2 regions of the Niveispirillum sp. FG148 genome follow, and region 1 is predicted to be linked to the other one. Evidence: riboswitches for the same ligand, from Rfam matches in the RefSeq annotation. Region 1 holds a riboswitch; the other holds the start of a gene.

What was found. A riboswitch is a leader RNA that binds a small molecule or an ion and turns the genes downstream of it on or off. The one in region 1 is predicted to bind thiamine pyrophosphate.
Region 2: linked by a shared signal. The riboswitch ahead of thiC (phosphomethylpyrimidine synthase ThiC) and the one ahead of ACODTW_RS13580 (ABC transporter ATP-binding protein) in region 1 are both predicted to bind thiamine pyrophosphate.

The regions. Positions count from the first base shown of each region.
Region 1 covers NZ_JBMDKJ010000011.1:39,554-47,265, forward strand. The annotation lists gene ACODTW_RS13530 (flagellin N-terminal helical domain-containing protein) at 1-464, opposite strand, end outside; tRNA gene ACODTW_RS13535 (tRNA-Arg) at 1,049-1,125, opposite strand; gene ACODTW_RS13540 (ETC complex I subunit) at 1,145-1,450, opposite strand; tRNA gene ACODTW_RS13545 (tRNA-Pro) at 1,490-1,566, opposite strand; gene ACODTW_RS13550 (DMT family transporter) at 1,647-2,573, opposite strand; gene ACODTW_RS13555 (hypothetical protein) at 2,720-3,232, opposite strand; gene ACODTW_RS13560 (TfoX/Sxy family DNA transformation protein) at 3,276-3,548, opposite strand; gene ACODTW_RS13565 (DUF192 domain-containing protein) at 3,560-4,048, opposite strand; gene ACODTW_RS13570 (acetoin utilization protein AcuC) at 4,086-5,228, opposite strand; gene ACODTW_RS13575 (nuclear transport factor 2 family protein) at 5,278-5,757, opposite strand; TPP riboswitch at 5,915-6,019, shown strand; gene ACODTW_RS13580 (ABC transporter ATP-binding protein) at 6,012-6,788, shown strand; gene ACODTW_RS13585 (ABC transporter permease) at 6,785-7,555, shown strand; gene ACODTW_RS13590 (ABC transporter substrate-binding protein) at 7,552-7,712, shown strand, end outside.
Region 2 covers NZ_JBMDKJ010000037.1:28-7,739, reverse strand. The annotation lists gene hflK (FtsH protease activity modulator HflK) at 150-1,310, shown strand; gene hflC (protease modulator HflC) at 1,323-2,198, shown strand; gene ACODTW_RS25000 (DUF2065 domain-containing protein) at 2,257-2,442, shown strand; gene ACODTW_RS24995 (DegQ family serine endoprotease) at 2,601-4,118, shown strand; gene ACODTW_RS24990 (ankyrin repeat domain-containing protein) at 4,128-5,558, opposite strand; TPP riboswitch at 5,668-5,796, shown strand; gene thiC (phosphomethylpyrimidine synthase ThiC) at 5,863-7,704, shown strand.

The DNA of each region.
Region 1 (7,712 bases):
CTTTCCGAGGTGCTGTCCAGCGTCAGGCCGTCGCCGACCAGCAGGTTCTTACCACCGTAGCCGCTGTCCTTGGCGATCTTGTCGATCTGGTCCTTGATGCGGTTGAACTGATCGGCCAGCCCCTTGCGGGTGGCGATGGAGGCCGCGTCGGTACCCAGGTTGCTATAGGCCGACGTGGTCAGACCCTTGGCCTGCTCCACCAGATCCTCGATGGCAGTGATACCCTTGTCGCCTGCCTGGATGGTGCTGATAGACTGGCCCATGCTCTCCTTGAGCTTGGACAGGTCGTTCGCCCGGGTGCTGAGCCCCTTGGCGGCGAAGAAGTTTGTCGGGCCGTCCAGAGCGCTGTTGATCTTGTTACCGGTCGACAGCTTCTGCTGAATGGTCTCAATGCCCTTGTTGGTCTTCTGGAGCAGCAACAGGTTATTGCGCATTCCTGAAGTCAGCTGGATGTCACTAGCCATGGGATATCTCCTTTTGAGCCGTTAAGAGGGGCCGTTTCGGCCCAATCGATCTCGTGGACTGTTCAGGAAGGACGTCGCCGTTACCGTGGAAGACGCCGGGTCGGGTGCGTGACCGGCAGTTTCTTTTGGATCGGGCAATCCGTTTTGCTGATCGCGGCATCAGTCTTGCTTGGCTTTCGCCTTTTAAGGCTGGTCATTCACCGCTTTCCGCTCAACGCCTTGTCCAGAGCTTCGGTCTCTTCCTCCTGAGGGTGAACACGATGGGTTCGCCAAGAGATAAGCAGGAAGCGTGCCAACTGCGGAAATGGGGTGGCACCTGTACTTTAGAGGTATATTCGGGGTCAAAATTGGCCAGCAAGGGCGGAATCTTCCCCCTGGCTGAAGAGCTTGCCGATGGTGCAGTGGGTGAATTTTGCCTAGGCAGGCATTTCCTGCCGGGCTGTAGACCGGAAACCGGAAAATGCGGACGACGCGGGCACCGTGACCGTTGTGGGTTTCCGACATCCAGGCCGAAAGCGGACCCGAAAATGCAAAAGCCGCCCGGCCACATGGTGACCGGGCGGCTTTATGCCATCTGGAAAGGATGGCGACCCCTGCTGGGCTCGAACCAGCGACCTACCGCTTAGAAGGCGGTTGCTCTATCCAGCTGAGCTAAGGGGCCGGATCGGGCAAGGGGCGGATCAGAAACGACCGATGCGCGGACGATCGGTGCGGAAATTGTCGGCGTAGTTCTTGGGGATCACCCGGCGTTCATGCCAGTCGGCGACGTCCACATCCCAGCCCTTCTTGGCTGCGAAGGCGAGCGCCGCTTCCTTGGTCGGGAACTTCACGCGAACCTGGTTCAGCGTGTCCCCCGAGCTGGTCCAGCCCATCATCGGCTCCGGACGGCGCGGCGTCGCCGGCTCATATTCCAACACCCAGTCGCCGACCTTGCCGCGGCCGGACTGCATCGTGGTCTTGGAGGGCTGGTAAATCCGGACCTTCATGGCAGAACCCTGTGACAATGATGGTTGATCCCAAGGGGATGGTCGGAGCGAGAGGATTCGAACCTCCGGCCTGCTGGACCCAAACCAGCCGCGCTACCAGGCTGCGCTACGCTCCGCCATTCAGGGGGTGGGAATACACCACCAGCGCGGCGGGAGCAAGCATGCCAACAACTTCCCCACCCCCCAGTGACACATGTCAGTGGCCTGCCTCTGCACGGGCATCGGCGCGAGGCCGGAAGATACCCGATAGAGCGCCGGGCACCATCACCAGCAGATTGCCCGCCACGGCCAGCAGCAACCCCGCGACACCCGCCAGCGTCCACTGGTAATCCTCGAAGAAGGTGGACACGACCAGGGCCACAATCGGCGTCATGATGGCGACATAGCCGGACCGGCCTGGCCCAATGCGGCCCAGGAGGAAGAAATAGGACAGGAATGCCGCGATGGAGCCGAACAGGGCCAGATAGACCAAGGAGCCGAAATAGGCCGGGGTGGCCACGATCGCGAAGCTGGCGCCCTGCGCGACCGCCACACAGGCCGTCAGAGCCGCGCCGATCAGCATGCTCCACGCTGTCGTCGCAATTAGCGGCATGCCAGCCTTGCGGGTCTTGGACACGACGATATTGCCCAGCGACGCGGAGTAGTTGGAGAGCATCATCAGGCCGAATCCAAGCATGGCGCCACCGGTCAGCATGCCGCCATCCAGCTCCGGCGTGAACAACAGCAGCACACCGGTCACCCCCATGACCCCGCCGGCCAGGACGGCCGGCTTCATGGGCTGGCCCAGAAACAGGCGGGCATTGACGACATTCATCAGGCTGAGCACCGATCCGGCCACAGCCACGAGACCGGATGGCAACAACGCCGTCGCCTTGTAGACCAGCATGTAGTTGATGGAGAAATTAAACAGACCCGTCGCCGCCAGCAGCCACCATGTCCCGCGCCGGGGCATGACCGGCTGACGGCGGATGGCCAGATACGCCAGCAGCACCAAGCCCGCCAGCAGGAACCGGTAGGCAACGGACACGGCCGGGTGGACAGCCCCCAACTGGAACGTGATGGCATACCAGGTCGATCCCCAGATCAACGTGATGACGAAGAACAGGGCGATATTGACAGGCATGGGAACCACCGGGACAAAACGTGTACAGATGGCTATAGACCCGGCCATCCGGCGTTCCAATCCGAATGTTGTGGGGAGGACAATTCGCCTCCATGACACCCCCGACATCCCGTCGCCCGAACGGCAGCAATCACCGGGACAAGGAGTCAGATATCCAGGTCGACCTGATGGCTGTCAGGCGTCACCGCCATCAGCGCATGGAGATATGAGACGATTTTCACCGCGCGGTCCGTGTGCAGGGCCATGATGCGGCGCATTTCGGCCGCCAGATGCACGGCATCGATGCCGTCATGATGCGGAACGGGATCCGCCGCCACGATATTGGCCATCACCTCGGCAGCCTGCTCCGGGCTGGGTGGGGGCGGTGGCGGCTGATCGTCCTTCTGCTCCGGCTTCTGCTGATCGGGCTTATGCTGGTCGGCAAACCGGTCCAGGCTATGGCGGATACGCTGCTTCTGCGGGGGAGAAAGATCGGGAATCCCGTCTACCTCATCCATCACCAGATCAATCAACCGGTGACGCAGGCTGCGCTTGCCCCGCCCGTCATCCTCGCGCCGGTCCCGCGGTTCGATCCGGTTTACGCCCGAAACGTGCCGGTCCTTCACCGGCGCAGTAACCGGTGCTGGCGGGCGCTGCAAAGGTGGCGTGTAGAAAACCATCCGTTATTCTACCACGGCCCTGCGACCGGCTGGGCTGCCGCTTTCACGGGTTGTGCGACCGCCGCGTCCCGCTATGCGCATGGGGCAGCGCATCCAGCAGTTCCTGTTTCACGGCCGGATCAATACGATTCCACGGTATGCCATGGATAGCGCCGTAGATCGCCCACAGGGCGTTGAGTGACACTTGCCCCGGATGCTGGTGCTTCAGCCGGACATAGGCGGCAATCGCACCAGCGGCCCGCAGGGCGTCCACGCTGTCCAGTCCGACCTCGGCCAGCCAACCGGCGGTCTTCGGCCCTGTATTAGGGATGGCCACCACATCATCCTTTATGGACGTCGGACACCAAAGGCCGGGTACAGCAGCCGGTCACCCGGCTTGATCCCCAGCCGCGCCGACAGGCCACCATTCAGTTCCAGCACGGCGATGGCGGGCCCCGCGGACGGCAGCGGCGTCAGGTCCAGCGGCTTGCCATGCTGGATGTTCAAGATTACGCCCTTGGTATCGATGAAGATGATGTCCAGCGGGATCAGGGTGTTCTTCATCCAGAAGGACATCGGCCCTTCCTGATCGTTCAGGAACAGCATTCCCTTCTCGTCGGGCATCTTCTCGACGAACATCAGACCATGGGCCTGCTGCTGCGGGGTCAGGGCCAGATCGACATTGAAGCTGTGACGCTGCCCGCCCTTGGTTTCCACCACCAGCGTGTCGTGGTTCAGGCCCGTCTGAGGCGCGGCCTGCGCCAGGACGGTGGGGGCGGCAAGCGTGACACTGGACAGCGTCAGGGCGGCAGCAAGGAACAGACGGCGCAGCGGCATGGTTTCCGGCTTCAGGCTGGGAATTGATGGACGTTGTTTACCATAGAACGCGCACCGACGCTGCTGCCTGCCGCACCATGTCGCGGATCGGCCCTTCATGCGGGGGATCGGCCAGCTGGTCGAACCACCGGTCTGGTGGATTGCGTCCTTCCCGGCGGTTCCAGGTCAGCGCGCGCAGCACCTGTCGCGCCTCCACCGTCAGGTCGGCCTGCACCGGATCCATACCGTTCAGCACGGCCCAGATACCGGCCCATGCCCGTCCCACCGACCAGGGGTTATAGCCGCCCCCGCCCACGACAATGGTACGCGGCGCCAGCCCCACCAGATCGGCCACGGCCCGCCACAGCGCCCGATTGGACAGGGACAGGCGCGACAGGGGATCGTCGGCCAGGGCGTCGGCGCCTGTCTGGATCATCATGGCCTGAGGCCGGAAAGCCACCGTCAGGGGAATGATCGCCTCTTCCACCAGATGGCGGAACTCGCTGTCATTCAGGCCGGCGGGCATGGGCAGGTTGCGGGCCATGCCGCCGGCGCGATCGTGCAGCAGGCCGGTATGGGGCCAGCGCCCTTCCTCGTGGATTGAAACGGTCAGCACCCGCTCATCATCATGAAAGGCATCCTGGACGCCATCGCCGTGATGGGCATCCAGATCAATATAAAGGATGCGGTCCAGCCCCTGGTCCAGCAGCGCCATCAACCCCAGAACGGGCGCATTGAAGAAGCAGAAGCCGCTGGCCCGCGTCGGTCGGGCATGGTGGGTGCCGCTGGCCGGTGAATGCACCACCCCGCCATCGCGCACCAGTTCGGCCGCCAGGATGGCCGCACCGGCCGCCACCGCCGGCCGGCGGTACATTTCCGGAAAGATGGGATTTTCCAGCTTGCCCAGGCCATAGGTCTGCGCCGTTGCCAGATCGACCCGCTGGTCCCGCTCCGCCCGCGCCACAGCCGCGATATAGGCCCGGTCATGGAACCGGGCCAGTTGCTCCTCGCTGGCCTGCGGGCTGTCGCGATACCGGTCGTCGGCCAGCCAGCCCATGGCCCGGATCAGATCAGTGGCGACGCTGACCCGCGGGATCGACAGGGGATGTTTGGGCCCATAGCTGGAATGGCGATAAATCTCGCCCCCCAGGTAAAGCGGGCGTTCCAGGGCGCAGACGGTCGGCAGGGCGAGATCGTGCATAAGCGGCAATCTAGGCAGGCGTCACCTGGGCGGCAAGCCTGCCCGCCGCCTATTTCACCGCCTCATGATCATAAGAGAAGACGCGGGCCAGCTTCCACCCATCGGCATCCAGCCGCCAGAACTGGGTGAACCGGGCCCTGCCCACCAGCTTTTCCGGCCCGTTGCCCTTGCGTTCATAAAAGACATGCTCACCCTGTTCCAGAACGCCGATGCCGGCGATGGGGTGCAGGGTCATGGTTCCCGGCACCAGCTCGCGCCGCGACCGCCAGGCATCGGGAGCCTGACGGGCTTCGCAATTCTTCTTGTACAAGGCGATGAAGCTGGCGGCCGACCGGGCCACCTCCCCTTCCTTGTCGTGATACATCTCGAAATCGGGTGTCAGCAGGGTTGCCGCGCGGGCGGGGTCGCAGCCTTCGAAAAACAGTTCGAAGAAGTCCGCATCGACCTTTTCCATGGTCTGACGTAACGCCGGCCCCTCCGGCAGGGTCGCAGCATTGGCGCTGCCGACAGAACTTGTGGCAAGCAACAAGGCCGCGAATGCTCCCGTCAACCAGCGCATAGCATCCTCCATGTCGATCCAATATCCGATTGGATAATGGACCGACAGGGAAGCCAAGGTCCAACGGCAGCAACGTGCCCGGTACCAATGCGCTTGCGGCGGGGTCACAGGTTTGTCATAACCAGCGCATCTCACTGGGGGGAGCCGATGGTCGGCTGAGAGGTTCCGGACGGAACGACCCCTGGAACCTGATCCGGCTGATACCGGCGTAGGGACAGTGACCAATGCGCAATTCGCCGGGGCCCGTCGCGACCCCGCCACCGCCCGCCATCCATTTGAAAGATGCCGCGCTGTCGTTCGGGGGCCGCGTGGTATTCCGTGACCTGTCGCTGACGGTGCCCGCCGGGCGTACCACCTGCCTGCTGGGGCCCAGCGGGGTGGGCAAGACCAGCCTGCTGCGCCTGATCGCCGGCCTGGCCAAGAGCGACGGGGCCGTTTCAGCCGATGATGCCCAGCCCGTGGCCGGACGCATCGCTTGGATGGGACAACAGGATCTGCTGCTGCCCTGGGCCACGGCACTGGATAACATCCTGTTGGGGGTAAGGTTGCGTGGGGGCCGGGCTGACCATGATGACCGTGACCGCGCCCTGTCCTTGCTGGAAGCCGTTGGTCTGGCCGACCGCGCCGGCAGCCGGCCAGACGCCCTGTCGGGCGGCATGCGCCAACGTGTGGCGCTGGCCCGTACCCTGTTCGAGGATCGGCCCGTCGTGCTGATGGACGAGCCCTTCTCTGCCCTGGACGCCATCACGCGGCTGCGGCTTCAGGATCTGGCGGCCGGACTGCTGGCCGGCCGGACGGTTCTGATGGTCACCCATGACCCGATGGAGGCGCTGCGCCTGGGCCATCAGGTGCTGGTCCTGTCCGGTCATCCAGCCGCTCTGTCCGATCCCATTCTGCCCCCCGGCCCCGTGCCGCGCCCGCCGGACGACCCCGAACTGCTATCCCTGCAGGGCCAATTGCTGGCCCGTTTGCGTGGCGATGAAGCGGAGGACGCGCCATGACCGGTCGCCTGCTGCGCGGGATTATCACGCTGGCCGGGCTGCTGCTGGCCTGGGGCCTGCTGGTGCATCTGGCCGACCTGCCACATTATATATTGCCGGGCCCGGACCGGGTTGCGGCCCGCCTGTGGTCGGACCGTGCGCTGCTGGCCCAGCATGCCGGATATACGGCGCTGGAGATCATCCTGGGGCTGGTGCTGGGCACGCTGTCGGGCGGGCTGGCGGCCCTGGCGCTGACGGCATCCGCCGCCGCCCGCCGCTGGCTGCTGCCATTGCTGCTGGCCAGCCAGGCCGTGCCCGTCTTCGCCATCGCGCCGCTGCTGGTGCTGTGGCTGGGCTATGGGCTGGCCTCCAAGGTGGCGATGGCCACCCTGATCATTTTCTTCCCCGTCACGGCCAGCTTCTATGACGGGCTGCGCCGCACCGATCCCGGCTGGCTGGATCTGGCCCGCACCATGGGGGCCAGCCCCTGGACCGTGCTGCGCCATATCCGGCTGCCGGCCGCCCTGCCCGCCTTCGGCTCCGGCCTGCGCATGGCCGCCGCCGTCGCCCCCATCGGCGCCGTCGTCGGTGAATGGGTCGGCGCCTCGGCGGGGCTGGGCTATCTGATGCTGCATGCCACGGCGCGTGTGCAGACGGACCTGACCTTTGCCGCCCTGTTCATCCTGGCGCTGCTGGCTGTTTGCCTGTGGCTGCTGGTCGATTTCCTTCTCCGCCGGGCCCTGCCCTGGCTGCCCGACAGCGTCATCACCAAGGAACCAAGCCCATGAAGAAGAACTGGCTGCGCGCCGCTGCCCTGGCGGCCGCCCTGTCCGTCACCGCCCTGCCGGCCATGGCCCAAGAAAAGGTGACAGTCCTGCTCGACTGGTTCGTCAATCCGGACCATGGCCCGCTCTACGTCGCCCAGGAACTGGGCTATTTCAAGGA
Region 2 (7,712 bases), on a different contig from region 1:
AATATCTGCAAGCACCGACAGGCCATGGGCCTTTCGCTGGCGCGCCGCGATATATAGGGTGGCAACGGCAGCATAGAAAGCGTCCTGTCCTTGCGGGCAGGCCTGTCGGTTTGGCAGTTTGTGGGTCCAATCACCAAAGGGTCGGGAATATGCCCTGGAATAATCAAGGTGGCGGCAATGGCGGCGGACCCTGGGGCTCACCCCCGGGGGGCGGCGGCAATGGCAACGGCAACAACCCCTGGGGTCGTCCGCCGGGCGGCGGGCAGCAGCCCGGAGGCCCGGACCTGGAGGAATTGCTGCGCAAGGGCCAGGAGCGGTTCAAGAACCTGACTCCCGGCGGCTTGGGTGGCGGCAAGGGCATCCTGCTGGGTGTTGTGGCGCTGGGCCTGATCTGGGGCCTTTCCGGCATCTATCGCGTACAGCCGGACGAGCAGGGTGTGGTCCTGCGATTCGGCCAATATACGCGTACCGAGCAGCCGGGTCTGCGCTATCACCTGCCCGCGCCGATTGAAACGGTGGAGACGCCGAAGGTCACCCGCGTCAACCGGCTGGAGATCGGCTATCGCTCCGCCGTCGACAATCGCCGCGGCGGTGGCGACGTCATCGACGAAAGCCTGATGCTGACCGGTGACGAGAATATCATCGACATCGACTTCACCGTCATGTGGGTGATCAAGGATGCCGGCAATTTCCTGTTCAAGATCCGCGAGCCGGAACTGACCGTGAAGATGGCGGCCGAAAGCGCCATGCGCGAGGTGATCGGCCGCACTGACATCCAGCCGGCCTTGACCGAGGCACGCCAGGATATCGAACAGCAGACCCGGTTGCTGTTGCAGACCATGCTGGACGAATACCAGTCGGGCATCGAAATCAGCCAGGTGCAGTTGCAGAAGGTGGACCCACCCGGTCCCGTCGTTGACGCCTTCAACGATGTGCAGCGCGCCCGCCAGGATCGCGAGCGTCTGCGCAATGAGGCAGAGGCCTATCGCAACGATATCATCCCCCGCGCCCGCGGCGAGGCCGAGCAGCTGATCCAGCAGGCCTCCGCCTATCGCGAGCAGGTGGTCAGTCTGGCCCAGGGTGACGCGCAGCGCTTCGCCCAGGTCATGGCCGCCTACAACCAGGCGCCGGAAATCACGGCACGGCGCATGTATCTGGAAACCATGCAGGAAGTGCTGAGCGGTTCCAACAAGATCATCATCGATCAGGGCAAGGGCGGACCGGGCGTCGTGCCCTTCCTGCCCTTGCAGGAACTGACCAACCAGCTCCGCCAACAGACGCCGGCCGCACCGGCCGCGCCGCGCCAGTAAGGGGGACGCAGCATGAGCAGCAAACTGATCGCCGCAGGCGTCGCCATCGCCGCCGTCGCCATCCTGGCCTCCTCCTCCCTGTTCGCCGTCAACCAGACGCAGCAGGCGCTGGTGCTGCAATTCGGTGAATGGAAGCGGACAATCCAGGAACCGGGTCTGCACGCCAAAATCCCGTTCGTGCAGAATGTCGTTTTCCTGGATGCGCGCGTTCTGGATGTCGATCCGCCCGTCGAACAGGTCATCCTGGCCGACCAGAAGCGGCTGGAGGTCGATGCCTTCGCCCGCTACCGCATTACCGACCCGCTGCAATTCTACCAGTCGGTTGGCAATGAGATTGTCGCCGAACAGCGTCTGGCCGCGACCGTGAATTCGTCGCTGCGCCGCGTGCTGGGCAATTCCACCCTGCTGGCCGTCCTGTCCAAGGAACGCGCCAAGGTGATGACCGACATCAAGGCACAGGTGAACCAGGAAGCTGCGCGCTTCGGCGTGGAAATCGTGGATGTCCGCATCCGCCGCGCCGATCTGCCCGATGCCACGTCGGCCGCCGTCTATGAGCGCATGCGGTCGGAACGTGAGCGCGAGGCCCGCGAAGCCCGCGCCCAGGGCAGCGAGCAGGCCCAGCAGATTCGCAGCCGCGCGGAACGCGAACGCACCGTCATCCTGGCGGAAGCGCAGCGCGATTCACAGGTGCTGCGCGGCGAAGGCGACAACCAGGCCATCCGCATCCTGGCCGAGAGTGCCGGCAAGAACCCGGAATTCTATGCCTTCTACCGTTCGCTGGAAGCCTACAAGGTGGCCATGAAGGGGGAGAACACGCAGATGGTCCTGTCGCCGGACAGCGAGTTCTTCCGCTATTTCAACAACACCACCGGCGTCGCCAAGCGTTGATGGAAAGGCCGCGCGGGCGATTTTTCGCCAGCGCGGCCTTTTAATTGCGGGTTCTGCCTTGAAAGATTTCCTGACCGCGCTGGCGCTCGTCTTCGTCATCGAGGGGCTTTTATACGCCGTGGCCCCCAATTCCATGCGCGACATGGCCGGGCGCATTACCGGCATGGACCCGGTGATGTTACGCCGGGTGGGGCTGGCCGCGGCCATTCTGGGCGTTCTGGCCGTGGCCGTGGTGCGCGGATAGGGCCGCCTGGGACCAACCTTTCCAGTCCGCGACGAAGGAAGGCTTCGCAGCGGGGCTTCGGCAGCCTATATTCCCTGGTGTCGGTGGTCCCCTTTGGGCCGGGCTGCCGGTGCGCGCCTCCGATCCGGGGCGCGGATGACTGGCCCCTGGAGATTGACGTGACCGCGTTCTTCCGCTCCCGTCCCGCCGCCCGTCTGGCGGCCGCCTTTGCGGCTTTGCCGCTGGTCGCGACCCTGCTGGTCGCCACCCCGGCCCCGGCGCTGGCCCAGCGCGGTGCGCCCGAGAGTTTCGCCCCCCTGGCCGAAAAGACCCTGCCGGCCGTGGTCAATATCTCGACCAGTCAGACCATCCAGGCCAAGCCGGGTGGACGCGGCGCCGTGCCCATGCCGGACTTCCCGCCTGGTTCCCCGTTCGAGGATTTCTTCCGCGACTTCATGGAACGCCAGCAGGGCCAGGGTGCCCCGCGCAAGGCGCAGTCGCTGGGTTCCGGCTTCATCATCGATGCGTCGGGCTATATCGTCACCAACAACCACGTCATTGATGGTGCCGACGAGATCACGGTCATCTTCCAGGATGCCGACCAGACGGAGCTGAAGGCCAAGCTGATCGGCACGGACAAGGAAACCGATCTGGCGCTGCTGAAGGTTGAAACCAAGCAGAAGCTGACGCCCTTGAAATGGGGTGACAGCGACGTGCTGAAGGTGGGCGACTGGGTCGTGGCCATCGGCAACCCGTTCGGCCTGGGCGGCACCGTCACGGCCGGCATCGTCTCGGCCCGCGCCCGCGATATCGGCGCCGGCCGCTTCGATGATTTCATCCAGACTGACGCCGCCATCAATCAGGGCAATTCCGGTGGCCCGCTGGTCAATCTGGCCGGCGACGTGGTGGGCATCAATTCCGCCATCTACAGCCGCACCGGCGGTTCCGTCGGCATCGGCTTCGCCATCCCGTCCAGCATGGCCCGCACCGTGATCGAGGAGATCCGCAAGGCCGGCAAGGTGCGGCGCGGCTGGCTGGGCGTGCAGATTCAGTCGGTGACCCCGGAAATCGCCGAAAGCATGAGCCTGCCCAGCCACAAGGGCGCCCTGGTCGGCACCGTGACGGAGGGCAGCCCCGCCGCCGCCGCCGGCCTGAAGCCCGGCGACGTCATCCTGACCTTTGACGGCAAGGAGGTTGCCAATAACCGCACCCTGCCGCGCATGGTGGCCGGCACGCCGGTGGGCACCAAGGTCAATGTCGGCATCTCCCGCAAGGGCGCGCCGATGAATGTTGCCATCACGCTCGCCGAATTCCCGGAAGATCAGATCGCCGCCGCCGAGGAAGGCGAGGAGGAGGGCGAGCCCGCGCCCAAGCCCGGCGCCGTGCAGCAGCAGATCGACGCGCTGGGCCTGACCGTCTCCACCATCACCCCCGACCTGCGCAAGCAGTTCGAGGTGGCGGAAGGCGTGAAGGGTGTGGTCATCACCAAGATCAACCAGAATGCCCCGGCCCAGACGCGCCAGCTTCGTCCCGGTGACGTGGTGCTGGAGGTGAGCCAGGCCCCGGTGACCACGCCCACGGACGTGCAGGACCGCGTCGCCAAGGCCCGTCAGGCCGGCCAGAAGGCCGTATTGCTGCTGGTCGAACGCAAGGGCGAGCAGACCTTCCTGGCCCTGGCGCTGGAACAGGACAAGTAAGCACCGGCCTTACGGCTTGTTGAGAAGGGCCCTGGCCCTGTCCAGTTCCGCGCCGGAAAGGCGGGGATTGGGCGGGACAGGGCCCTTTCCATTCAGATAGTCCAGGGGCGTCACCCCTTCATCATCCTTGACGGTCGGATCGGCCCCGGCCTTCAGCAAGGCCTCGATGACGGCCAGTCCGGCATTGGCGGCGGCGTAATGCAGGGCCGTGCGCTTCCCGTGCTTGGGGAGGGTGAATTCATCGGTCACATCCGTCGCAGCCCTGACGTCAGCACCATGGGCCAGCAGCCAGGCCACAGCCTCTGCCTGGTCCGCTTGGGAAGCCGCCATCAGCGGCGTCTTGCCGAAGCCGTTACGAACGTCCACGCCGTCGATCGCCACGGTATCGGCCAGCAATTCCGGCCGCAGGGCTGCCGACAGATGCGACAGCGGGTCGATGCCAGCGGTAACCGCGCAACGGCTGAAGGCATCCTTGCCATCGCCCCGCCGGACAATGGCGGCACGCACCGTGTCCAGAGGCGCGCCATCGACCAGCAGGGTGCGGGCATGGTCGGCCGGCGGCGGTCCGCCCCCGCAATCGGCGCCCCAGGCCAGCGCGAACAGGGCGTTGCGTGCCCTTTCGCCGGCCCTGTCACCCTGCAAGGGGCGATAGAAATCGGTCAGCGCGAGAAGGGCCGCCTGATAGACGGGCAGGATGCGCGACAGGGCAACCCGGTTGCCGACCGACAGATAGGACCAGGTCTGATAGGGCAGCAGCCCTTGCCTGGGGGCTGGCGGCAATTGTGACGGGTCCAGCCTTGCCTGTTCCAGGATGGCAGCCTGCTGTCCTGCCAGGGCATAGCGCAGGCTGCCCCCATGGTTGGCCAGGAAGCCGCCGTCCGCCAGGGTGGCAGCGCGGATGAAATCCTGCACTTGCCCGTCGGGGAACCCCTCCACATGGCCGCGCCCCCAGTCGCAGCCCGATCGCGGCAGAAAATTGTCCCGGTTGCTGCCGAACTGCGGTTCCGTCGCGGCCAGCAGACCCGGCCGCCGCCGCAATACATCGCAGGGAATGGCATAGAAGGCCGATTGCGTCTGCACCACCCCGGCACTGGACAGCAGCCGCAGCAGCGCCACCAGACTGTCGTCCGTGCCGTCATAGGTAGCGGGGGCGCCCAGCACCTGTTCCAGATAGGGATCGTTCTGACCGGTCAGCGCCGCGGTCAGGTCATGCACCAGCCGGTCGATCTCCGCCTTCGCGTCGGGTCGGAAGGCATGCAGGAACAGCAGCCGGTCCAGGCTGATCAGCGGCGTGGACGGGTTGCGGGTGGCGGCATCGGCGGCAGCCGGGTCGCGGCCCATCCGGGCAATCGCCTGTTCATACCCCTCATCGGCGGCGACCGGCATCGTGATCAGCAGCAAGCCGGCGGCCAGCATGGCCAGGGTGCGGCGCAGGGTCATCTGAAACGGTTCTCCGTTGGGTATCCGCGGTGCAGCCTATCAGCACGCCAACCGTGCGGATACCGAAACACCCGCCCTTGACACCTTGCCTGTTTCTCCCGCAGTTTCCATCCCGTCCAAGGGGAACCCCGGCAAGGGGCTGAGACACCGCATGGACCGCCAATGGGCGGCACCGGCGCGGGAACCCTTCGAACCTGATCCGGGTCGTACCGGCGTAGGGATGGAAGCATAGGGCCCCGTTTGCCCCCGATGTGCCGCCGCACCTTCGTGCCAAGCCCGGATCTCCATTCAACGGGAGGTCCAGATGCCAGATACCACCATTACCGATCCTGAGTTCCGCGTCACCACCGGCCCGCTGCCCGCCAGCCGCAAGGTGCATGTGGCGGGGGAGCGGTTCCCCGATATCCGCGTCGCCATGCGCGAGATCGACCTGTCGCCCAGCGCCAACGAGGCGCCGGTGCGTGTCTATGACCCGTCCGGCCCCTATACCGATCCCGCCGTGCGCACGGATATCCGCCAGGGCTTGGCCGAGTTGCGCCGGTCCTGGGTGGAAGCGCGCGGCGATGTGGAGACCTATGACGGCCGCAGCGTGAAGCCGGAGGATAATGGGCTGCGCGAAGGCCAGGAAAGCCCCGTGCCCCTGTTCAACCGCGCCGGCCGCCGCCCCTTACGCGCCAAGGTCGGGGCAAACGTGTCCCAGCTTCACTATGCCCGCAAAGGCATCATCACGCCGGAGATGGAATATGTCGCCATCCGCGAGAATCTGGGCCGGCAGCGCCGGGCCGAACAGGCGGCGCGTGACGGGGAGGATTTCGGGGCATCCATCCCCGATTACGTGACGCCGGAATTCGTGCGGGACGAGATTGCGCGCGGCCGCGCCATCATCCCCAACAATATCAACCACCCGGAAACCGAACCGATGATCATCGGCCGGAACTTCCTGGTGAAGATCAACGCCAATATCGGCAATTCCGCCGTCACCTCCTCGGTCGCGGACGAGGTGGACAAGCTGGTCTGGGCCATCCGCTGGGGGGCCGACACGGTCATGGACCTGTCCACGGGCCGCAATATCCACACCATCCGGGAATGGATCATCCGCAATTCCCCCGTCCCCATCGGCACCGTCCCTATCTATCAGGCGCTGGAAAAGGTGGATGGCAAGGCGCAGGACCTGACCTGGGAGATTTTCCGCGACACCCTGATCGAACAGGCTGAACAGGGGGTGGATTATTTCACCATCCATGCCGGCGTGCGGCTGGCCCATATCCCGCTGACGGCAAAAAGGGTGACGGGGATCGTCAGCCGGGGTGGGTCCATCATGGCCAAATGGTGCCTGGCCCATCACCAGGAGAACTTCCTCTACACCCACTTCGATGAAATCTGCGAGATCATGAAGGCGTACGATATCGCCTTCTCCCTGGGCGACGGGCTGCGCCCCGGCAGCATTGCCGACGCCAATGACGCCGCCCAGTTCGCGGAGCTGGAGACGCTGGGGGAACTGACCCATATCGCCTGGAAGCATGACGTGCAGGTGATGATCGAAGGGCCGGGCCATGTGCCCATGCACAAGATCAAGGCCAACATGGACAAGCAGCTGAAGGTCTGCGGCGAGGCGCCCTTCTATACGCTGGGGCCGCTGACCACCGATATCGCGCCGGGGTACGACCACATCACCAGCGGTATCGGGGCGGCCATGATCGGCTGGTTCGGCACCTCCATGCTCTGCTACGTCACGCCCAAGGAGCATCTGGGCCTGCCCGACCGCGACGATGTGAAGGTGGGCGTCATCACCTATAAGCTGGCCGCCCATGCCGCCGATCTGGCCAAGGGCCATCCGGGGGCGCAGGAACGCGACGACGCGCTGTCGCGCGCGCGGTTCGAATTCCGCTGGCGCGACCAGTTCAACCTGTCGCTGGACCCCGAAACGGCGGAAAAATACCACGACCAGACCCTGCCGGCGGAAGGCGCCAAGCTGGCGCATTTCTGTTCCATGTGCGGTCCGAAATTCTGTTCCATGAAAATCACGCAGGAAGTGCGGGACTATGCCGCCGCACAGGAGGGGATGGCTTCCATGTCGGCGGCATTCAAGGAGAAGGGCGGGCAGGTCTATCTATCGGACAAGCCCATCCCAGAGGATCATCACTGAACCGGGGG